Regions from separate parts of the Arthrobacter sp. B0316-1-20 genome, predicted to be linked through region 2. Evidence: riboswitches for the same ligand, from Rfam matches in the RefSeq annotation. Region 2 holds a riboswitch; each other region holds the start of a gene.
What was found. A riboswitch is a leader RNA that binds a small molecule or an ion and turns the genes downstream of it on or off. The one in region 2 is predicted to bind S-adenosylmethionine.
Positions count from the first base shown of each region.

Region 1: it holds a riboswitch for S-adenosylmethionine, as region 2 does, so the genes downstream of both, AC5RW2_RS20225 (O-acetylhomoserine aminocarboxypropyltransferase/cysteine synthase family protein) here and AC5RW2_RS09905 (flavin reductase family protein) in region 2, are expected to answer to the same signal.
Region 3: it holds a riboswitch for S-adenosylmethionine, as region 2 does, so the genes downstream of both, AC5RW2_RS20165 (acyl-CoA dehydrogenase family protein) here and AC5RW2_RS09905 (flavin reductase family protein) in region 2, are expected to answer to the same signal.
Region 4: it holds a riboswitch for S-adenosylmethionine, as region 2 does, so the genes downstream of both, AC5RW2_RS25470 (acyl-CoA dehydrogenase family protein) here and AC5RW2_RS09905 (flavin reductase family protein) in region 2, are expected to answer to the same signal.

Region 1 covers NZ_JBNHHC010000012.1:93,914-99,446, forward strand. Annotated here, with positions in the region: gene AC5RW2_RS20215 (endonuclease domain-containing protein) at 1-27, opposite strand, end outside; gene malQ (4-alpha-glucanotransferase) at 228-2,429, opposite strand; SAM riboswitch class I at 2,753-2,847, shown strand; gene AC5RW2_RS20225 (O-acetylhomoserine aminocarboxypropyltransferase/cysteine synthase family protein) at 2,939-4,414, shown strand; gene AC5RW2_RS20230 (CoA-binding protein) at 4,411-4,908, shown strand; gene AC5RW2_RS20235 (Ig-like domain-containing protein) at 5,160-5,533, shown strand, end outside.
Region 2 covers NZ_JBNHHC010000005.1:86,108-91,640, reverse strand. Annotated here, with positions in the region: gene AC5RW2_RS09920 (NADPH-dependent F420 reductase) at 30-602, shown strand; gene AC5RW2_RS09915 (hypothetical protein) at 619-822, opposite strand; gene AC5RW2_RS09910 (prephenate dehydratase) at 919-1,788, shown strand; SAM riboswitch class IV at 1,888-2,002, shown strand; gene AC5RW2_RS09905 (flavin reductase family protein) at 2,045-2,551, shown strand; gene AC5RW2_RS09900 (aldo/keto reductase) at 2,548-3,540, opposite strand; gene AC5RW2_RS09895 (MDR family MFS transporter) at 3,709-5,346, shown strand; gene AC5RW2_RS09890 (aldo/keto reductase) at 5,396-5,533, shown strand, end outside.
Region 3 covers NZ_JBNHHC010000012.1:79,354-84,886, forward strand. Annotated here, with positions in the region: gene AC5RW2_RS20155 (APC family permease) at 1-808, opposite strand, end outside; gene AC5RW2_RS20160 (acyl-CoA dehydrogenase family protein) at 823-2,148, opposite strand; gene AC5RW2_RS20165 (acyl-CoA dehydrogenase family protein) at 2,318-3,556, opposite strand; SAM riboswitch class IV at 3,632-3,746, opposite strand; gene AC5RW2_RS20170 (zinc-binding dehydrogenase) at 4,002-5,030, shown strand; gene AC5RW2_RS20175 (CoA-binding protein) at 5,091-5,507, opposite strand.
Region 4 covers NZ_JBNHHC010000018.1:23,355-28,887, forward strand. Annotated here, with positions in the region: gene AC5RW2_RS25455 (alpha/beta hydrolase) at 1-704, shown strand, start outside; gene AC5RW2_RS25460 (CoA-binding protein) at 926-1,342, shown strand; gene AC5RW2_RS25465 (zinc-binding dehydrogenase) at 1,449-2,405, opposite strand; SAM riboswitch class IV at 2,692-2,807, shown strand; gene AC5RW2_RS25470 (acyl-CoA dehydrogenase family protein) at 2,880-4,118, shown strand; gene AC5RW2_RS25475 (acyl-CoA dehydrogenase family protein) at 4,184-5,509, shown strand.

The sequences.
Region 1 (5,533 bases), on a different contig from region 2:
GCCGGCGATCATTTCGGGAGTCTGCATGTAATCGAGGATGACCGCACCCTTCGGCCGCCACCACTGCCGGCCCGAAATTGTGGACATCGGATGACCAGCAATGAGTAGCGGCCGCCGAAGACCTGCGAAAGGACTGCGTCGCGCGCGCCGAAGGCTTCGCGGCCCAATTGAGTCAGCCAGTCCTCCGGCGGGGCCGCGAGAGGCTTCCCGGCTCGGCGTGGACCCGCTTACTCCTGACTCAAGGCGCGCACCAGCGAGTTAAACCGCTCGTTGGCGGCCAGGTCATCGATCAGGACCGCCGCCCCGTCGGGCCCGGCCAGCGGGATCCGCCAGTTCGGGTATTCGTCCGCGGTGCCCGGCTGGTTCTGGGTTCGAAGCTCCCCCACCGCGTCCGTGAGCGCAACGCCCAGCAGCACCGACGGGGTCTGCGTGATGAACGCGTGCAGCGCCTCGACGGTGCGTTGTTCGGCGGCGGGGCCGGCGCCGTCGTCGTGCTGTGGCGCGGCCGGCACCCGCGAGCGCACCGTGGAGAGCACTGCCTCTTGGGCTGCCTGGTCCAAAGCCCGTTCCTCCTCCACGGGCCGGTTCAGCAGGCCCAGCGATTCGCGCAACTCCACGTGCTTGCCCGCCAGGTAGCCGGCGGTGGGCGGCAGGTCGTGCGTGGTGACGCTGGTCAGGCAGGAACGGCGGTACCGCTCGGGTGCGCGGGGGCTGCCGTCCTCGTACTCAAACCACAGGATGGAGGTCCCCAGGATGCCGCGCTCGGCCAGGTAGTCCTGCACGCCCGGCTCGAACACCCCGAGGTCCTCACCAATGACGACGACGCCGGCCCGTTCCGCTTCCAGGGCGAGGATGCCGATCAAGGCCTCGTGATCGTAGTAAACGTAGGCGCCTTCGCCGGGAGGGCTGCCGGCGGGGATCCACCAGAGCCGGAACAGCCCGAGGATATGGTCCACCCGGATGCCGCCGGCGTGCCGCAGGATGGTCCGCAGCATGTCCCGGTAGGCAACGTAGCCGGATTCGGCCAGGCGGTGCGGATGCCACGGGGGCTGTGACCAGTCCTGGCCCTGTTGGTTGAACATGTCCGGCGGCGCGCCCACGGAGATGCCGGGGGTCAGCACATCCTGCAACGTCCAGGCGTCGGCGCCGGTGGGATGGACGCCGACGGCGAGATCGTGCACTATCCCGATGTTCATTCCCGCATCGAGGGCGCTGGCCTGCGCCGCCTCGAGCTGCTCGTCGCACAGCCACTGCAGCCATTGATGGAACTCGATGCGGTCCTTCAGCTCGCTGCGCTGCGCTTCGATGAACACGGCATCCGACCACTCCGGTGCCCCAGCCGGAACAGTTTCGGCCATGGCACACCACAGGGCAAAGCGCTCCAGCCCCTCGCCTTCCTGCGCGCGGAAGGCCTCGAACCGCTGCTGGCGTTCCGCGGACCGGGGCACAGCGAAGACCGTTTCCAGCGCCTGCAGCTTGGCCGCAAAAACCGGGTCGCGGTCCAGGATGCCGGCGTCCAGGTTCGCGTCGTGGAAGTTGTTGGCCAGCGGGATGCCGCTGGCTTCGGGCACGTCCTCGACCCGCAGGTACAGCGGATTGACGAACCGGCGCGTGGAGGGCAGGTAGGGCGAGGGCTCCACCGGCGGTTTCGGCTGGGCCGCGTGCAGCGGGTTGATCAGGACGAAGCCCGCGCCCTTTGCGGCAGCCGTCTCGGCGAGGCTGGCCAGATCATGCAGGTCGCCGATGCCCCAGGAGGACCGCGAGCGCACGGAGTACAGCTGTGCCATCAACCCCCACGTGCGGGGCAGGCGGTCCGCGGTGGTCAGGCGCCGCGGGGTGACCACGAGGGCGCACCGCGCCTCGCTGTCGGTTGGCTCCGGGGCCGCGCCGGTTCCGGGCTCCATCGATTCCGACCGGTCCGGGGCCGCGCCGGTCCCGGCCTGCATCACCTCCGGCATTTCCGGGGCTGCGCCGGTCCCGGCCTCCACCGCCTCCGGCCGCTCCGCTACCTCCAGCGTGTGCCAGCCCAGCGGGATGTCCGCCGGCACCACCGCCGTGAAACGAACAGGCGGGGCACCTTCCGCATCCTCCGACCCGCCGGCCAGCACCTCGACGTCGCGCCGGGAGCCGTCCTCCAGCAGGATCCGGACCCGCGGACGGACGCCGCGCCGCGCATTGACCGGAACCTCGGTGGCAGCGCCTTGGCGGACGACGACGGCGGGCGGCAGCGTGCGCTGCACCGGTGCCAGTTCAGCGGCCCGGAGGGAAGCCGTCACGTCGTCGTCGGTGGCACAGGGGACGCCCAGCGCGGTGAGGACGGAAACCAGCGTTGCCTCACTGACTGTTTTCTCGTCGCCATCCCAGCCGCGGAAGGTAATGCCAACGCCATGTTTTCCCGCGAGGCGCTGCAGCGCCGAAAGTTCAGCCATAGACCCAATCTACGGTGAACTGTCCGGACCCGGGAACGTTCGTCACGCCGGTACGGCGAAGGTCGTGGCTCCGACGCGCGGCGAGCACCGCCGTCGTGCCGGGCATTCGCAGGCCGGACAAACAGCGAGGCGTCGTCCGCAATTCCGAACGTCCAAAGCGTTCGCGAGGCCGGGCGGCGAAGGCGGGCACCGCCGTCGTACCGGGCCGCCGCAAGCCCGGGCATCCGCACGGCGTGCTGCCTCAGGGCCCGGGCGCCCACAGCCCGGACGCAACGCGGCTCAACATTTTTTGGTGCCGCGGCCGTTGGTTGCGAGAATGGACGGGACCATCCCGAGCGGTTGAGAGATCTGGCTCTTTGACACCGCAGCAACCATCCGGACGCCACCGGAAAGGTGCTACCGCCAGAAGCGATGGAGAGAGCGCAAGCAATCTTTGATCCAGACGGTGCCTGCCGGTGCCGCCAGGACCGTCATTCCGGGAACCCAAGTTTTGAAGGAGCAACCGCCTGATGGCTGAACGCACATTCGGTTTCCGCACCCGTGCCCTGCACGCCGGCGGCACGCCCGACGCCGAGCACGGTGCCCGGGCCGTACCGATCTACCAGAGCACCTCGTTCGTGTTCAAAGACACCGACGACGCCGCGAACCTCTTCGCGCTGCAGAAGTACGGCAACATTTACTCGCGCATCGGCAACCCCACGGTCGCCGCGTTCGAGGAGCGCATCGCCTCGCTCGAGGGCGGCATCGGCGCGGTGGCCACGTCCTCGGGCATGGCCGCCGAGTTCATCACCTTCGCGGCCCTGGCCGGGGCGGGCGATCACATCGTGGCCTCGTCCAAGCTCTACGGCGGCACCATCACCCAGCTGGACGTGACGCTGCGCCGGTTCGGCGTGGAGACCACGTTCGTCGACTCCAACGACCCGGCCGACTTCGCCGCGGCCATCGGGGAGAACACCAAGGCCGTCTACACCGAGATCGTGGCCAACCCGTCCGGCGACATCGCGGACCTCGCCGGCCTGGCCGCGGTGGCGCACGACGCCGGGCTCCCCCTGGTCGTGGACGCCACCCTGAGCACGCCCTACCTGATCCGTCCGATCGAGCACGGCGCGGACATCGTGATCCACTCCGCCACCAAGTTCCTGGGCGGCCACGGCACCACCCTGGGCGGCGTCGTCGTCGAATCCGGCCGTTTCAACTGGGGCAACGGCAAGTTTCCGCAGATGACCGAGCCGGTGCCCAGCTACGGCAACGTGTCCTGGTGGGGCAACTTCGGCGAGTACGGCTTCCTCACCAAGCTCCGGTCCGAGCAGCTGCGCGACATCGGCCCGTCGCTGTCGGCACAGTCCGCGTTCCAGCTGCTGCAGGGCGTGGAAACGCTGGCGCAGCGGATGGACGAGCACCTGGCCAACGCCCGCACCGTGGCCGAGTGGCTGGAAGCCGACGAGCGCGTCTCCTGGGTCAGCTACGCCGGCCTGCCCGGGCATCCGCATTACGAGCGGGGCCGGAAGTACCTGCCCAAGGGCGTGGGCTCCGTGTTCAGCTTCGGCGTCAAGGGCGGCCGCACCGCAGGCCAGAAGTTCATCGAATCGCTGCAGCTGGCCAGCCACCTGGCCAACATCGGCGACGCCCGCACCCTGGTGCTGCACCCGGGATCGACCACCCACCAGCAGCTCACCGCCGACCAGCTGGTGGCTGCCGGCGTGCCCGAGGACCTGATCCGCATCTCGGTGGGTCTGGAAGACGTGGACGACATCCTCTGGGATTTGGACCAGGCGCTGGCCGCCTCGCAGCAGGCCGGCGCCGAGCACGGCCCCAGCCGCGACCATGAGGACGCCGCGTTCGACAGCTCCGAGTTCGCCTCGCCCAGCTATGCCGGCGAATCCTGCACGATCCCGGCGGAGCGCTCCCCCCGGACAGAGCCCGGAACGCGCGTAGTCGAGTCCGTCGAAGAACTGATCGAAGCCGAAGAAGGAGCCGCCAAGTGACCGCGACACCGGAACGCACCTGGATCGGCCCGTCCGCCGCGGAGCGTCTGAACATCCTGCGCAACACCAAATCCATCGCCATTGTCGGCGCCTCGGACAAGCCGAGCCGGGCCAGCTACTTCGTGGCCACGTACCTGCTGTCCAGCTCGCCGTACAAGGTGTATTTCGTGAACCCGGTGGCGAAGGAGATCCTGGGCCAGCCGGTGTACAAGTCGCTGGCGGACCTGCCCGAGGTGCCGGACCTGGTAGACGTCTTCCGCAGGCACGACGACCTGCCCACCGTTTTGGAGGAAACCCTGGCCGTCGGCGCCAAGACGCTCTGGCTGCAGCTGGGCTCCTGGCACGAGGAGGTCGCGGCCCGGGCCGAGGCCGCCGGCTTGAACGTGGTGATGGACCGCTGCGTGAAGATCGAGCACGCCCGCTTCCACGGCGGCCTGCACCTGGCCGGCTTCGACACCGGCGTGATTTCCTCCAAGCGGCAGCTGACCGCCTAAAGGGCCGGCCGCCCCGAGCGCCTGCCGCCCCGCCGGCCTGCCGCCTCGAGCGCCTGCCGCCCAGAGGGCCTGCCGCACAGAAGGGCCTGCCGCCCCGCCCCTTGTCCCCCGGCCTTCCACGTGGAGGGCCGCGGGCGAGGGGTGGGTTTTTTCCTGCCCGGAAGTAGACGGAAAGAGCCTTCAAGGATTTCCCCAAGGTCCTCGTCGGATGCTGTGGCCAGCCACACATCACTCGACTAGGGGGAGTCACCGTGTTTACTGCACCAACCGATTTACAACCGGGGAGGGGCACCGGACGTGCCGACAAGGGGAGGCCATCCTTCCCCCAAAAAGTCACGGCCGGGCTCGCCGCGCTGGTGCTGGGCGCGGGCGTGCTGCCCTCCGCCCTCGCCCCCGCGGCGTTGGCAGCGCCGGTAGGCCAAGGCCTGACCCTCAATGCCGGGGACATGCGGTTCATCCTGAAGCAAATTAAGATCGCGGAAAACCACGCCACCAAGGAAGACGCCGAGGGCAGGCCCGTGCCGGGCCAGCCGCTCCTCGGCCCCGGCCCCAACCAGATAGCCAATCCGCTGCTGCCCTACGGGCTGCGCACGGTGGACGGGTCCGACAACAACCTGGTGCCCAA
Region 2 (5,533 bases):
GCAGTCCGGCAGATCTGAGGAGCGTTCCCGTGGCAAACGTCAGCATCATCGGTAGCGGCAACATGGGCCAAGCCATCTCCGGCGTGGTCAGCAAAGGCGGGAACGTCGTCGAGACGTTCGGGCACGACGACGACAGACCCGTAACCGGCGACGTTGTCATCTTGGCGGTGCCGTACCCCGCCCTGTCCGACGTCGTCCGCACCCGCGGCGACCAGTTGGCAGGAAAGGTGGTGGTGGACATCACCAACCCGCTGAACTTCGAAACCTTCGACTCGCTCACCGTCCCGTCTGACAGCTCGGCGGCAGCCGAACTTAGTGCCTCGCTGCCGGACTCCCGCGTGGTCAAGGCCTTCAACACGACCCTCGCCGCCACGTTGTCCTCCGGCACCGTCGGCGGCCTTCCCACCACCGTGCTCATGGCAGGGGACGACGCTGAGGCCAAGTCCCTGCTGGCCGAGGTGGTCACCGCCGCCGGACTGCACGCCATCGATGCCGGCGCCCTGTCCCGGGCCCGGGAACTCGAGGCCCTGGGGTTCCTGCAGATCACCTTGGCCGCCGCCGAGAAGGTCCCGTGGACCGGAGGCTTCGGCATCGTCGCCTGACCGTTGAAGGGCGGCTTTACCGCTGCCCGGACCGCCTGGCTGCGATAGCCATGCCGGCCAGCACTACGGCGCCGATCATCAACAGCACGGACACCACAATCAGCGGCGGCATGATGTCCAGCCCCATGATGGACGGCATCACGGTCAGGCTGACGGCGAAGAGGGCGACGACGGCAGCAGCGAGCCAGAGGGCAACGGCACGGGGGTTGGATCCTTCCACGCCTTCCACTCTATCGGCGCATAGCTCCGGCTTTGTGACGCGGACCGGAGCCCGCCGAATAAAGCCCCGGGCTGTCCGGATGGGATAATTTCGCCCATGGCTCCAGCAATCGCGTACCAAGGTGAACCCGGCTCGAACTCGCATATGGCGTGCCTTGAGGTCCGGCCCGGCTGGGACGCGGTGCCGTGCGCCAGCTTTGAAGACGCGTTCGCCGCCGTCACGAGCGGCGAAGCCGAACTGGCGATGATCCCTATTGACAACTCGATCGCCGGCCGGGTGGCGGACATCCATGCCCTGCTGCCCCGGACCACGCTGCAGATCGTGGAGGAATTCTTCCTGCCCATCCGCTTCAGCCTGCTCGGCATTCCGGGTGCCACGGTGGAACAGGCCCGTGAAGTGCACAGCCACATCCATGCATTGGGACAGTGCCGCAAGCTGATCCGCCGCTTGGGGCTGACGCCGGTCATCGCAGGCGATACCGCCGGATCGGCCCGTGAGGTAGCCGAATGGAACGATCCGACCAAGGTCTCGCTCGCGCCGCCGATGGCTGCAGAACTTTACGGCCTGCAAGTCTTCGCCGAGAAAGTAGAAGACGATCCGACGAACACCACCCGGTTTGTGGTGCTGGCCGACCGTCGGCCCGTGCCCAGCCGCGAGGAGCTGTCCGGGCCCGCGGTGACCAGCTTTGTCTTCCGGGTGCGGAACGTTCCCTCGGCGCTGTACAAGGCCCTCGGCGGCTTCGCGACCAACGGCATCAACATGACCCGACTGGAGAGCTACATGGTCGGCGGCGAATTCGCTGCCACCATGTTCATGGTGGACGTCGAAGGCCATCCGGAGGACCAGTCAATGATCCATGCCTTCGAGGAACTGGAATTCTTCACCACCGAAATCCGGATTCTGGGCGTCTATCCCGCGCATCCGTTCCGGCTTAACCGCGGCGCGGACCAGCCAGCCGACGCCTGAGTCAGCGGAATGCGGGTGCCCGCGCTCGGCCCCGGAGGTTCTTAACGAACTGTTACCCGTGTTTGACCGGGGACACATCGCACTCTTACCGTGGAAATGAATCACGAGCGCCAACTTCACAGCCCTGGCTGGTTGGCCGGCAACCCTCTACCGTAGCGGGGTGCTCCAGGTGATGATTCGGCCCGCCGGGTTTGTCGGCAGGCAAGTACGCGTGTCCTCCGGCAGCAGCGGATGCGCCCTAGCTTCAAGGATGGCCATGTCCCTGCACAACGACTTGACCCCGAACACCCTGCGCTCCGCCTTCGGGCGCTTTCCCTCCGGAATCGCAGCGCTCTGCGCCGTCATCGACGGCAAGCCCCAAGGCATCGTCGCTTCCTCCTTCACCGTGGGCGTTTCGCTCGAACCGCCGCTGGTGATGTTCGCGGTGCAGAACACCTCTCGAACCTGGCCGCTGGTCCGCCAAGCCGGTCGGATCGGTGTATCGGTGCTGGGCACAGGGCACGACGGCGTCTGCCGCCAGATTGCTTCCAAGAACGGTGACCGCTTCGCCGGGCTGAGCCTGCACCGCACCGACCAGGACGCGCTCTTCCTCAACGACGCAGCGCTCTGGCTGGACTGCTCAGTGCACCAGGAGGTTCCGGCCGGAGACCACCAGGTGGTGCTGCTGGAGGTACATGGGCTAACCACGCATAACGGCGCGCACCAGCCGCTGGTCTTCCACGATTCCGTGTTCCGCCGGCTGGAGCAGCCCGCGTTCGTTTAGGGAAGCGGACGCCCCCGTGCCGCAACCCACAGCGCGTACCAATCCTGCCGGGTCATCGCGGCGCCGATCTCCTCGGCTTGGGCGCAGCCCTTGATCCGGTCCGGGTTGCTGGTACCGACGACCGGCCGGATGTTGGCGGGATGGCGCAGCAGCCAGCCCAGCACCACGGCTTCCTGCGTGCAGCCCTTGTCCCGCGCCAGTTCGGTGACCAGAGCCGCCGTCGCTTGGTCCGCAGCGACCTCGGTTCCTGCTTGGCCGACGGTGGCGTGGTTGCCGGCGTCCGGCTCCATCGGCCGGCCGCTGTAGCGGCCCCGGGCCAGCGAGCTCCACGCCTGCAGCTCCACCTGGTGCGCAGCGCAATACTCCAGGGTGCCGTGCGGGAAGCTGACGGCCGCGCCTTCCGGGTGGTTGACCAGCACACCTGATTCAAGCCAGTCCCGCCGGTACAGGCTCATTTCCAGCTGGTTTACAGTAAGCGGCTCGTCAAGCGCTGCCTGCAGCCACCGCATCTGCTCGCCGGACATGTTCGAGACGCCCAGCCGGCGGACCTTCCCCGCCATCCGGAGGTGGCTGAAGGCCTCGGCGATCTCTTCAGCCGGGGCCAGCGGGTCAGGCCGGTGGATCAGCAGCGTGTCCAGGTGGTCGGTGTGCAGGCGGCGCAGGCTTTCCTCGGCACTGGCCATGATCGCCTCGCGAGATGAGTCATACTGCCCGGCCAGCCCGGGAGCGGGCAGCCGGATGCCGCATTTGCTCTGCAGCTGGATGGTTTCCCGGAGTTCCGGGCGCTCGGCCAGCACCCGGCCGAACGCCGCCTCCGCCTTGCCGTGGGCGTAAATGTCGGCGTGGTCGAAAATCCTGATGCCGATCTCCAGCGCCGCTTCCACCACCGTGTGGGCGGCGGCGACGTCGGCTGCCTCCAACGGGCCGCTCCCCCAGCCACCGCCCAAACCCATGCAGCCGAAGATCAGGCGGGATCCGGCGTCGTCCATTGGCATGTCCCTTCGCTGGGCAGGCTTCCAGCGTACGTCAGCGCCGTGCCGGAATCGGGGGTTGTGCCGCTCCGCGGACGGCAGTACGGTACACACGCGGGGCGGCGGGCGTCCCCAGGCAACCACATCAAGGCCGCCTGCGCCACCCGCGCCGCCGGAAAGTTCACCATGGCAGTACCTCCCAGCCCAGACCGGGGCCAGCAGCCTGCCGGCCCTTCAACAGCACCGGTTTCCGTCCCCACGGACCAGGACCGGAACCACGTCCGGGACCGCGCGGCGACCGCACAGCCGCGGATCATGGTGGTGTTCCTGGGGCTGATGCTCGCCGTGCTGCTGGCCGCGCTGGACCAGACCATCGTGGCGACCGCGCTGCCCACGATCGTCGGGGACCTGAATGGGCTGGAGCACATCTCGTGGGTGATCACCGCCTACATTCTGGCCGCCACCATCGGGCTGCCGATCTACGGCAAGCTCGGCGACCTGTTCGGGCGCAAGAGCATCTTCATCTTCGCGATCGCAGTGTTCCTGGGCGGCTCCATGCTCTCCGGCATGGCCCAGAGCATGCCGCAGCTGATCGCCTTCCGCGCCATCCAGGGGGTTGGCGGCGGCGGGCTGATGATCGGCGCGCAGGCGATCATCGGTGATCTTGTTTCGCCGCGCGAGCGGGGCAAGTACATGGGTTTGATCGGAGCGGCTTTCGGACTCGCTTCGGTCAGCGGGCCGCTCTTGGGCGGGTTCATCACCGACAACTGGAACTGGCGATGGATCTTCTACATCAACCTGCCGCTGGGGGCCGCGGCGCTGGTCGTCATCACCACCACCCTGCACTTGCATAAGCCGGGCGGGCCCCGGCCCAAGCTGGACTATCTGGGCACCTTCCTGCTGGCGGTCGCCAGTGCGGCGGTCATCTTGTTCACCAGCTGGGGCGGGACCACCTATCCGTGGGACAGCCCGGTGATCATCGTGCTCGGCGCCCTCACCGTGGTCGCCTCGGTGTTGTTCGTGCTGGCCGAGCGCCGGGCCGTGGAACCGGTCCTGCCGCTGCGGCTGTTCCGCGACCGGGACTTCACGCTGCCCACCCTGATGGGCGTGTGTGTGGGCATTGCGATGTTCTCGGCGATCGCCTATTTGCCCACCTTCCTGCAGATGGTCAACGGCGCCAGCGCCACCGAGTCGGGCCTGATGATGATTCCGATGACGGCGGGCATGGTGGGGGCCACCACCATCACCGGGCAGCTGGTGACCCGCACCGGCCGCTACAAGGTCTTCCCGATCATCGGCACCGCGCTGATCGCGGCCGGGCTGGTCATGCTCTCGCGGATTTCCGACACCACGCCGTACGCGTTCACCGCCGCCGGCATGCTGGTGCTGGGGCTAGGACTGGGCTCCATCATGCAAAACCTGGTGCTGATCGTGCAGAACAGCGTCCGACGTCGGGATCTGGGCACCGCTACTTCGGCCACCAACTACTTCCGCCAGATCGGCGCCACCTTCGGCATTTCGCTCTTCGGCGCTATTTTCATCAGCCGGTTGACCGAGCAATTTTCGACGGCGCCGCCCGAGTTGCTGACGACGATGCGTTCCGGAGGCGGCCAAAGCTTCAGTTCGCTCGGCCCCGCCGTGGTCGCTTCGCTGCCGGCCCCGGCCCAGGAGTTCATCGCGCATGCCTTCGCCCAGGCGCTGCCGCCTATCTATCTTTACGCCGTCCCCATCGTGCTCGCCGCCCTGGTGCTCGCCTGCTTCGTCAAGGAGATCCCGCTCTCGGAGGAAGTGGGCACCCCGACCAGCCGGGACCGGACGGAGTAAGCCGGCACACGGCGGGACTGTGGTTCCCGTGCCGCTGTAACGTGAAAGCATGACTACGCGCACGATCGGAACGCTTGACGTCGGCAGCATTGGGCTGGGCTGCATGAACCTGAGCCACGCGTACGGGATCCCGCCGGCCCGCGAGGACGCGGCGAAACTTCTGCTGCATGCACTGGACGCGGGCGTG
Region 3 (5,533 bases), on a different contig from region 2:
GCCAGCTGGAGAGCGCGTAGAAGCCGCCCACCACGATGAGGGCTACATAGGTGGCGCGCGGGATCGTCTTGTCCGGGTCGCGTGCCTCGTCGCGGAACACGGCCGTGGCCTCGAAGCCTATGAAACTCAGGATGGCGAACAACAGCGCGATGCCGGGCGCCCCGGACAGCACGGTGGACGGGGTGACGAACCCGGTGGACAGGCCCTCGCGGCCGCCGCCGCCAAAAATTACGGCAGCGTCCAAAACCAGCACGATCAGCACCTCGGCGACCAGCAGTACCCCCAGCACCTTGCCGGAGAGCTCGATGTTGCGGTGGCCCAGCCAGGCGACGGCGGCCAGGGCGGCAGCGGCCCATGCCCACCATGGCAGTGCCGGCCCGCCGTAGGCGCGCACCACTTCGTCGACGGCCGGCGCCAGCAGGCCGTAGACGCCGGCTTCCAGCGCGAGGTAGGAGAGCAGGGCCACGAAGGCCGCCCCCAGGCCCGCCCTGCGGCCGAGGCCTTTGTCGACGTAGCTGAAGAACGCGCCGGCCGTTGGCACGTGCGGTGTCATGGTGGTGAAGCCGACGGCAAACAAAAGCAGGATGGCCATGGCCAGCAGGTAGATGAAGGGAAGGCCGGCGCCGTTGCCGCTGACGATGGCCAGCGGGACGGTTCCGCCGATGACGCCCAGTGGCGACGCGGCGGCCAGCACGATGAGCACGATGCTGGCGACGCCCAGCCGGCCGGAGAGCCGCGGTGCACCGGCATTGGCGGCCGCGGCGGCCGCGGGTGCGGCGAGGATTGGGTTATTGACGGATACAGACATGGTTTGGCTTCTTCCTAGAGGGCCGCGGAGCGGGCGGCTTGGCTGTTTGGACTGGCGCCGTCGCTCTGTGGCTGACGCGTGACGTCGGTGGGTGACTGACTGGCGCCGTCGCTCTGTGGCTGACGCGCGGCGTCGGCATTGGCCTCGCCAATCGACCAGACGTACGGGGGCTCGGCGCCGTTGACTTCCCAGTCACCGACGATCCGCGCCTTGTAGATGAACGGGTTGTGGGTGGCGACTGTGCGGGCGTTGCGCCAGTGCCGGTCCAGCGCCTTGCCGGTGCTGGTGGAGGAGGCGCCGAGCGCGTTGAAGAGGGCGCCCGCGGCGTTCGGGACCAAGGCGCTGAGCACAATCTGCGCCCGGCCCGATTCCAGTTCGACGGCGATGTTGGCCGCCTTCTCGGCATCGGCGCCTGACTGCCGCGAGGCAAAGGCGCGGTCCAGGCTGCGGGCAACGCCGAGGGTGGTTGCCTTCGCGGCATAGGATGTGGCGCTGATTTCGCCGACCACTTGGAGGACCTGCGCGTCGTGCCGGACCAGCGGGGCGTTTCCGTGGCCGAACACCCGCTTGCGGTCCCGCACGTTCTCTGCGGCTTCGCTGGTGACGGCCTGGGCGATGCCGGCCAGGGTCACCAGCAGGATGTGCTGGTAGAGCGCCGTCTGGTACGGGAAGCGGTCGGCGAAGGCGGACACGTTGGCCGGGTCCACCACCGCGTCGGTAAACACGGTGGTGCCGCTGCCGGTGAGCCGCTGGCCGAAACCGTCCCAGTCGTCGAAGGTTTCCACGCCCGGCGTCTTGGTGGAGATGATCACCGAGACATCGGAGCCGTCCGGGCGCTTGGCGGTGACATCGATCCAGTCCGCGAAGATGGTGCCGGTGGTGTAGAACTTGCGGCCGTTCAGCAGCAGCTTGCCGCCGGTCTCGGACAGCACGGTGGCGGTTCCCCCGGCGCCCGGTTCGGTCCAGGCGTTGCCGGCCAGCTCGCCGGATGCGAAGCGCCGCAGCCAGGCGCCGCGGTCCGAGGTGCGCCCGTGGTGGTACAGGTTCTCCTCCACCAAGGCGATGTGCGAACGCAGCGCCTGCGGAATGTTGCTGTCCGCGGCGGCGAGCTCGATCAGGAGCCGGGTGAACTCTTCCCAGTCCAGCCCGTCGCCGCCGAACTCGGCCGGAATCCGGGCGGCGCCGAAGCCGGCGTCCTTCAGCCAGCCGATCTGTTCAAACGGCAGCTCGCGGGTGAGCTCGCGGCTTACCGCCCCGGCGGCGATGCGCGCGAAGATCGGACGGTATTTGGCGGCCGCGGCGTCGAAGGCCGTGGCGAGGTTGTCGAGTGTTTCAGTCATGGTGGTTCTCCTGGAGGTCCGGCCGTGAGGGCGTCAGATGGGGCGCCCGGGTTGGGGGCAGCGGTGATGGGGCCCGCGGGTTGGGGCCATCGGTGATGGGCCCGCGGATGGCGGGCAGTCATGAGGCGACCCGCGGGCTGCGGGCAGGGTGGGCGGCGTCCTGCTCCGCTCAGGTGTAGAGCGAAATCGGCTGGACGTCGCCGAGCAGGTAGTTGGCGCCGACCTCGACCTTCTTGTAGTCGACCGGGTCGTGCAGGGTGTGCGTGCGGATGTTGCGCCAGAAAATGTCCAGCCCGACCTCGGTTTTCGCGGAGGACGAGCCGGTGGTCTCGAAGATGCGGTTCGCCACGTCCACCCCCACCTCGGTCGACACGACCTTGAGCCTCGCAATTTCGAGCGCGAGGTCCGCCCGGGCTTCGGCGCTCAGCTGCGCGCCGGCGGCAATAACAGCGTCGAACCTGGCGTTCGTCCGGTCGGCCAGGGCCTCCACCGCGGCGACCCGCGACACCAGCTCGCCATAGACCCGCTGGGTCAGCGGGTCCTGGGCATAGGTCTCCTGCGCGCTGAGGAACCAGGAGTTCCGGCGCGCCAGCGTGATCCGGCGCCCGCGGTCCAGCGCCCCCTGCGCGATGCCCAGGTAGAGGTTGCCGAAAACCAGCTGGATGTACGGGGTAACCAGCGTGGAGAAAGGCTCCTCCCCCACCTCACCGATGATGTCCGCGGCGGTGACCTGCACGCCGTCGTACTTCACCGAACCACTGGCCGAGAGCCGCTGGCCGAGCGCATCCCAGTCCCCGAGGTATCCGATGCCCGTTCGGTCATGCTCCAGCGCGAGGGCCAGGAACTTGCCCCGCTCGGGTCCGGCCGCGATCACGGCATTGACCAGAATGGCGTCGCCGACGGAAGCGCCGGTGGAGAAGTGCTTGGTGCCGTTCAGCCGGAAGCCGTCGCCGTCGGGAACCAGTTCCAGATTCGGGTCCACCGGGTTCACGGAGTCGCCCCAGGACCAGCGGCCCCGCGCGGAGCGGCGGAGCAGTCGTTCCTGGACCTGCGCATCACCGTAGAACACGACGGCGCCCAGGTTGGCGTAGTGGTAACCGAGTATTTGCGCGATCGACGCGTCCGTGCGGGCCAGGATGCGCACGGCGTGCAGCGCGCTCTCCCAGTGCCCGCCCTCGCCGCCCCATTCGGCCGGGATAATCAGGTTGAGCAGGCCCGAGTTGCGCAGCAGCTCCACCTCGGCGTGCGGGTCGGCGTTGCGTCGGTCGCGCTCCAGCACGTCCGGGGCCAGCGCGGCGGCAACGCCTTCGGCTACTTGCTGCCATCGGGCCAGTTCCTCGGCGGTAGCCTGTCCGGCCCACGGGGCTCGGCGGGTTTGCGGGTTGTTGGCGGTCACGACGGCGGTCATGTTGGCTCCTCACGGCGGGGCTCCCATCCGGACCCGCGGCGCAGCAACCGTCACGGTTGGGGCGCAGCCCGGAGGGGGCCGTACTTGCCGGGCACGGTGTTGTGCGCGGCCGGATCCTCATCTGGGGCACCCCGCTACGGGAGAGGGTTGCCGCCCAACCAGCCAGAGCTTGTCGTTGGGACTCTTGATCTCGGAGTCGAGTATGCCGGGGCCGATCCGGCGCAGGGAAGCACATGACAGGCCATGACATTCTGCTGCCGTTTGTTACGGAAACCGCTTCTGATGACGACGACGGCCCGTCGCCCCAGCCGGCTCCGGGGGCTGGGGCCGGCAGGCTTCCGCCCGGCTCCACGGGCTGGGGCTGCAGGCTTCCGCCCGGCGCATTGAGCCGTGCGCATTCCTCTGCGCGGCTGTCCCCTACTGGCCTGGTTACGAGGGGACTACCGTGGAGGTGCACTGCCAATATGGCCGGGCCGGGACGGGCACCGTCCGCTGGCCGTCGTACGGGAGGTTCATCATGAAGGCATGGCAATTTGTCGGCACGAAGAAGCCGCTGGAGCTTAATGAGGTTCAGGAACCCCACGCTGGCCCCGGTGAAGTGGTCGTCGACGTCAAGGCGTCGGGGGTCTGTCATTCGGACGTCTCGACGCTCGATGATCCGGGATGGATGGCGCTGTTCCAGCACGGCCTGCCCCGCACCATGGGCCATGAATCCGCCGGCGTTATCAGCGAGGTCGGCGAGGGCATGGACCATTGGAAGATTGGCGACCGCGTAGGCCTCTCTCCGGTGATGTCGGACGGGGACGCATTGGGTTACGGGAAGTGGGATGGAGGCTTCGCCGCCAAGCTTCGCGCGACCGACGACAATCTCGTCGCCTTGCCCGACGAAGTGCCGTTCGACCTCGGCGCCATGGCGACCGACGCCGGCTTGACCGCCTACCATGCCATGATGGCGGTCGGCGGGGCGAAGAACGGCATGAAGGTCGGCGTCATCGGCTTGGGCGGACTGGGCTATATCGGTGCACGCTGTGCCGCGTTGGTCGGCGCCGAGGTGTACGGCGCCGAGGTCAATCCGGAAACCCAGAAACTGGCCGACGAGATCGGATTGGCTGGCGTCGGCGCCTCGATCGAAGAGTTCAAGGACAAAAACCTGGAGCTGATCGTTGACTACGCCGGCTTCGGCACCACGACCTCGGCCGCCATCGAAACCCTCGCTGAGTTCGGCACCCTGGTTCAGGTGGGCATGGGCCGGTTGGAATCGACCATCAATACCTACCCGATCATCATCAACCAGCTCTCCATCAGGGGCTCAAAGTCCGGCACCAAGGAGGATCTTGCCGGCATCTACGAGCTGATGAAGAGCGGTCAGCTCAAGCCACCCATGAACCACATCAAGCATGCCGACATTCCCGGCGCAATCGACAAGCTTCGCGCGGGAGGTGTAGTCGGCCGCTTCATCGCCATGTACGAGTGATGCGGGGACTCGAGGCGGTCCGAAGGCGGGGCAGGGCTGACCGTAGCCCGTGAGCTGCTGTTACAGCCCGAAGCGCGGGGCCTCGATGGCCGGGCAGGTATCCATGACGACGTCCAGCCCGGCCGCCTTGGCCTTTTCCGCGGCGGCTTCGTCGATCACGCCCAACTGGAGCCACACCGCCTTGGCACCGACTTCGATGGCCTGGTCCACCACCGGGCCGACCTTCTGCGAGTTTACGAAGCAGTCCACCACGTCGATCTCGCCGGGAATGTCCCCGAGCTTTTGGTAACCGGTCAGGCCGAGGACGTCGTCGCCCTGCAGGTTGACGGGGACGACTTCCATGTCCAGCTGGTCCATCAGGTACCGGGAGATGCGCATGGCCACCCGGTGCGGGTTCGTGGACAGGCCGACGACTGCCCAGCGGCCGGGGGTTTCCAGCAGCCGCCGGACGACTTCAGGGTCATTCTGGTGTGCCATGGCTCGACCCTACCCGCGACTCTTCG
Region 4 (5,533 bases), on a different contig from region 2:
TGGCGGCCGGCTTCCGGCAGAACACCGACGACGCCGCTGCCGCCCTGCGCTGGATGGTCGCCCAAAAAGCGGCCGGCCTGCCGGTTTTCCTGGTCGGCCACAGCGAAGGCGGCTACCACGCTGCCGCCGTGGCAGCGGACCCCGGCACCCGGCTGGACGGAGCCGTGCTGCTCTCCACCTCGGCGCACACCGGCTTTGAGACCGGCAGGTGGCAGGCGGCCCAGATCGGTGATGCGCTGCCGGCGTTCGTGCGCATTCTGTTGAAAGTCCTGCGGAAGGACATGGTCACCATTCAGGCCACGTCGGTGGAGAAAATCCGGACCACCACCAAGGACGTGGTGCGGATGCAGGGACGCAAGATCAACGCGCTCTGGCAGCGGGAGTTCATCGACTTCGACCCGGTTCCGTATCTGGCGCGTTTGCAGGTGCCGGTGCTGGCCATCACCGGCACCAAGGACGTCCAGGTGGACCCGGAGGACCTGGACATCATCGCGGCCACCGTGCCCGGCCCGGTGACCACGCGGACAATCGAGGACCTCTCGCACCTGCTGCGCCGGGATCCGAAGGCTCCGTCCTTGTCCGACTACAAACGGCAGATCCGCGAGCCCGTGGATGCGGAACTGCTGGAGTTAGTGGGCAACTGGGTGGCAGAGCATGCAGACGCCGCCGCCGCTGAAAAGGCTGGTACCGGCAGCGCATCCTGACCGCCCCGGCCAGCCGATGCCACAGGCCCGCTAGCCCCTGCCCCGCGGACCCATCCGCTGTCAACGGACCCACTGAGCCGGCACCCCAGAACCATCGACTTTGCAGATAACGCCCTTAAACCGCGGTTTAAGGGCGTTATCTGCTTCCTCGATTCGGGATGCTGGCGGGAGACCCGGTGGCGAAGGTACCGGTAGAGGGAACTGATGGGTAGGGTGGCGCCATGGCACACCAGAATGATCCCGAAGTGGTCAGCCGCCTGCTGAGCACGCCTGCCCGCTGGGCCGTCGTCGGCCTGTCCACGAACCCGCACCGGGTCGCGATGCGCATCTCCCGATACCTGATGGACCAGCTGGACATGGAGGTGGTTCCGGTCAATCTGAAGGGCGAGGACGTCCACGGCCTGACCGGCTACCGCAAGCTTGCAGACATTCCGGGGGAGATTGACGTGGTGGACTGCTTCGTCAACTCGCAGAAAGTGGGCCCGGTGGTGGACCAAGCCATTGAAATCGGCGCGAAGGCGGTCTGGCTTCAACTGGGCGTCGTCGACGAAGCCGCCGCGGAGCGGGCCAAGGCGGCAGGCCTCGACGTCGTCATGGACACCTGCCCGGCCATCGAAGCCCCGCACTTCGGTCTGTAGCTGCCGCTGGCAAGACGGCGTCATCCCAAGCCGATTTCGGCGGGTGGCCGGCCCTTCGGGTGGGCGGCCGGAACGCAGGGAGTCACTGCGTTATCCGTCAGCGCGATTATTCGTACATCGCGATAAAACGGCCGACGACACCTCCGGCGCGAAGCTTGTCGATCGCGCCAGGGATGTCGGCATGCTTGATGTGGTTCATCGGTGGGTTGAGCTGACCGGTTTTCATGAGTTCGTAGATGCCGGCCAGATCCTCCTTGGTGCCGGACTTCGAGCCCCTGATGGTGAGCTGGTTGATGATGATCGGGTAGGTGTTGATGGTCGATTCCAGCCGCCCCATGCCGACCTGGACCAGGGTGCCGAACTCGCCGAGGGTCTCGATAGCGGCCGAGGTGGTGGTGCCGAAACCGGCGTAGTCAACGATGAGTTCCAGGTTCTTGTCCTTGAACTCATCGATCGAGGCGGCGACGCCGGCCAATCCAATCTCGTCGGCCAGCTTCTGGGTTTCCGGGTTGACCTCGGCGCCGTACACCTCGGCGCCGACCAATGCAGCGGAGCGTGCGCCGATGTAGCCGAGGCCGCCGAGGCCGATGACACCGACCTTCATGCCCTCCTTGGCACCGCCGACCGCCATCATGGCATGGTAGGCGGTTAGGCCGGCATCGGTCGCCATCGCGCCGAGATCGAACGGCACTTCATCGGGCAGGGCAACGAGATTGTCGTCGGTCGCGCGAAGCTTGGCGGCGAAGCCTCCATCCCACTTGCCGTAACCCAGCGCGTCCCCGTCTGACATCACCGGAGAGAGGCCCACACGGTCGCCAACCTTCCAATGGTCCATGCCCTCGCCGACCTCACTGATAACGCCGGCGGATTCGTGGCCCATGGTGCGGGGAAGGCCGTGCTGAAACAGCGCCATCCATCCTGCATCATCGAGCGTCGTGACGTCCGAGTGACAGACACCGGAGGCCTTGACGTCGACAACCACCTCGCCGGGGCCAGCGTGCGGCTCCTCAACCTCGTTAAGCTCCAGCGGCTTGTTCGTTCCGACAAATTGCCATGCCTTCATGATGAACCTTCCGTGCGCCGACCGCCTGGACGGTGCCCGCCCCGGCTTGGCCGATATTGGCAGTGCAACTCCACCGTAGTCCCGTCACTGTCTGGCCAGTAGGGGTAGTCCGTTGGGAGCGCGCATCCGGCTGAAAACGCCGGCCTGGCTGGAGCACTCCGCGGAGCCGGCTGGGGCGAGCGGCCGCCGTCGTTATAAGACCTTCTCCGTAACAATCAGCAGCGGTACGTCATGGCCCGTCACATGCTTCACAGCGCCGGATTCGGCCCGGCAGACTCTTCCCCAAGATCAAGAGTCCCAACGACAAGCTCTGGCTGGTTGGGCGGCAACCCTCTTCCGTAGTGGGGTGCCCCAGATGAGGATCCGGCCGCGCACAGATCCGGTGCCCGGCAAGTACGGCCCCTGCCAGGCTGCGTCGTCGACCGTGACGGTTGCTGCGCGCCGCAGGCGGGAGCCCCACCCCAAGGAGGCGCCATGACCGCCGTCGTCATTGAAGAAAACCAGCAGACCCGCCGTTCCCCGTGGACCGGACACGCCAGCCGCGAAGAGCTCGCGCACTGGCAGCGGATCGCCGAGGGCGTGGCCGCCGTGCTGAGCGCGGACGTGCTGGAGCGCGACCGCCGGAACGCGGACCCGCAGGCCGAAGTGGAACTGCTGCGCAGTTCCGGCCTGGTCAACCTGATCATCCCCAGCGAGTGGGGCGGCGAGGGCGGCCACTGGGAAACCGCGCTGCACGCGGTGCGGATCCTGGCCCGGACGGATGCCTCGATCGCGCAGATCCTGGCCTACCACTACGCCAACCTTGGCGCCGTGGTCTTCTACGGCAACCCGCAGGTCCAAGAACGACTGCTCCGCCGCTCGGCCCAGGGCCGCTGGTCCTGGGGCGACTCGGTCAACCCGGTGGACCCGAACCTGGAACTGGTTCCCGACGGCAACGGCTACCGGCTGGACGGCGTCAAGCACTTCTCCACCGGAGCGTCGGTGGGCGACGCGATCCTGGTCAACGCCGCGATCACGGCCGGTCCCGACCAAGGCAAGTTCCTGGCCTTGGCCCTGGAACACGACCGCGCGGGGATTTCCTTCCTCGGCGACTGGGACGCGCTGGGCCAGCGCCTCTCCGCGAGCGGCTCCGTGAAGTACGACGGCGTGCTGGTCACCTCCGCTGACATCATCGGCGAAGTGGGGGAGGAGCCATTCTCTAGCCTGGTGACGCCCTACATCCAGCTGGCCTTCGGCAACCTCTACCTGGGCATCGCGCAGGGTGCGCTGGAACGCGGACGCCAGATCACCGTGGCGCGCAAGAACTCCTGGTTTCTCAGCAGCGCCGAAACCTACGCCCAGGATCCGCTGACCCAGCGGGTCTACGGGGAACTAGCGTCCCGCGTGGCAGCCGTGGAAGCGCTGGCGGACCGGACCAACGAGCGCTTCGACGCCGCCATCGCCGCCGGCGGGGACCTCACGGCCGAGGCACGCGCTGGCATCGAGATCGAGATCGCCCGGCTCAAAGTCGTCTCCACCGAGGCGGGCGTGGAGGTGGCCAACCGCATTTTCGAAGTGACCGGTTCCTCCTCCGCGAAAACCGAGGTGGGGCTGGACATCTTCTGGCGCAATGTCCGCACGCACACGCTGCACGACCCGGTGGACTACAAGAAGGTCGAGGTCGGCGCCAACTTCCTGCTGGGCGAAGTCCAGCCGATCTCGCTCTACACCTGATCCGCGCAAACAGCCCTACCCGTCCCGACCTCGGCCGTGCATGGCAGAGACCCAGGAGCACCACTATGACTGAAACCCTTGACCACGCAACGACAGCCTTCCACGCCGCCCCTTCCGTCCACGCAACGCCGGCCTTCGAAGCGGCGGCCGCGAAGTACCGGCCCATTTTCCAGCGCATCGCCGCAGGAGCACTCGACCGCGAACTGGCCCGCGAGCTGCCGTTTGAACAGATCGGCTGGCTGAAAGGCGCCGGTTTTGGCGCCGCCCGGATCCCCGCCGAACTCGGCGGCGACGGGCTGGACTGGGAAGAGTTCACAGAACTGCTGATCGAGCTGGCCGCTGCGGACAGCAACATCCCGCAGGCGCTGCGCTCGCACATAGCACTGGTGGAGGAGCACCTGTACCACCACGGCCGCAGCGGGGACCGCAGCGTCTGGCTGCAGCGCTTCGCCTCCGGTCAGCTGGCCGGGAACGCGTGGACCGAACCGGGCGCCGGCGGAACCGCCACGGTGCTCACCGAGTCCGGCGGCAGGCTGGTGCTGAACGGCCGCAAGTTCTACACCACGGGCACCATCTTCGCCGACTGGATCGACGTCACCGCGAAGCGGCCCGACGGCTCGGATGTCTCGGTGATCATCTCCACCAAGACAGCCGGCGTGGAAACCTATGACGACTGGGACGGCTTCGGCCAGCGCCTGACCGGCAGCGGCACCACGCTTTTTACCGAAGCCGAGGTGGACCCGGTGAATGTGTCAGCGTTCGCGGACCGCTTCCCGTACCAGACGGCGCTCTACCAGCACATCCTGCTGGTGGCCCTGGCCGGCATCGCGCAGGCGGCCTCCACCGACGCCGCCGCGAACGTGCGGGAACGCAAGCGGGTGTTCGGCCACGGCAACGCGCCGCTGGTCCGGCACGACGCGCAGATCCTGCAAGTGGTTGGCGGCATCAGCGCCAAGGCCTACGCCGCCAAGGCAACCACCCTGAGCGTGGCCCGTGCGCTGGACCGCGTCTTCGCATCGCGACAGGAAACCGCCGATGTGGAGAAGGCGGCCAACATCGCCGTTGAACTGGAATCCGGCCAGGCACAGATTGTGCTCAGCACGTCGGTGCCGGAGGCGGCTGGCGAACTGTTCAACACCCTCGGCGCCTCCTCCACCAGCACCGGCAAGGCGCTGGACCGGCACTGGCGCAATGCCCGCACGCTCGCCACGCACAACCCGTACATCTACAAGGCCCGGATCGTGGGCGATTGGGAAGTCAACGCCACCGAACCACCGTTCGTCTGGACCATCGGCGAGGCCAACGCCGACGCCGCCCGCCAGCCACACAGCCCCGTCGCCAACGCCGCCCACCTGCCACACAGCCCCGTCGCCCGTTCCGCGGCCGTCTAAGAAGAAGGCAAGCCATGTCAGTTT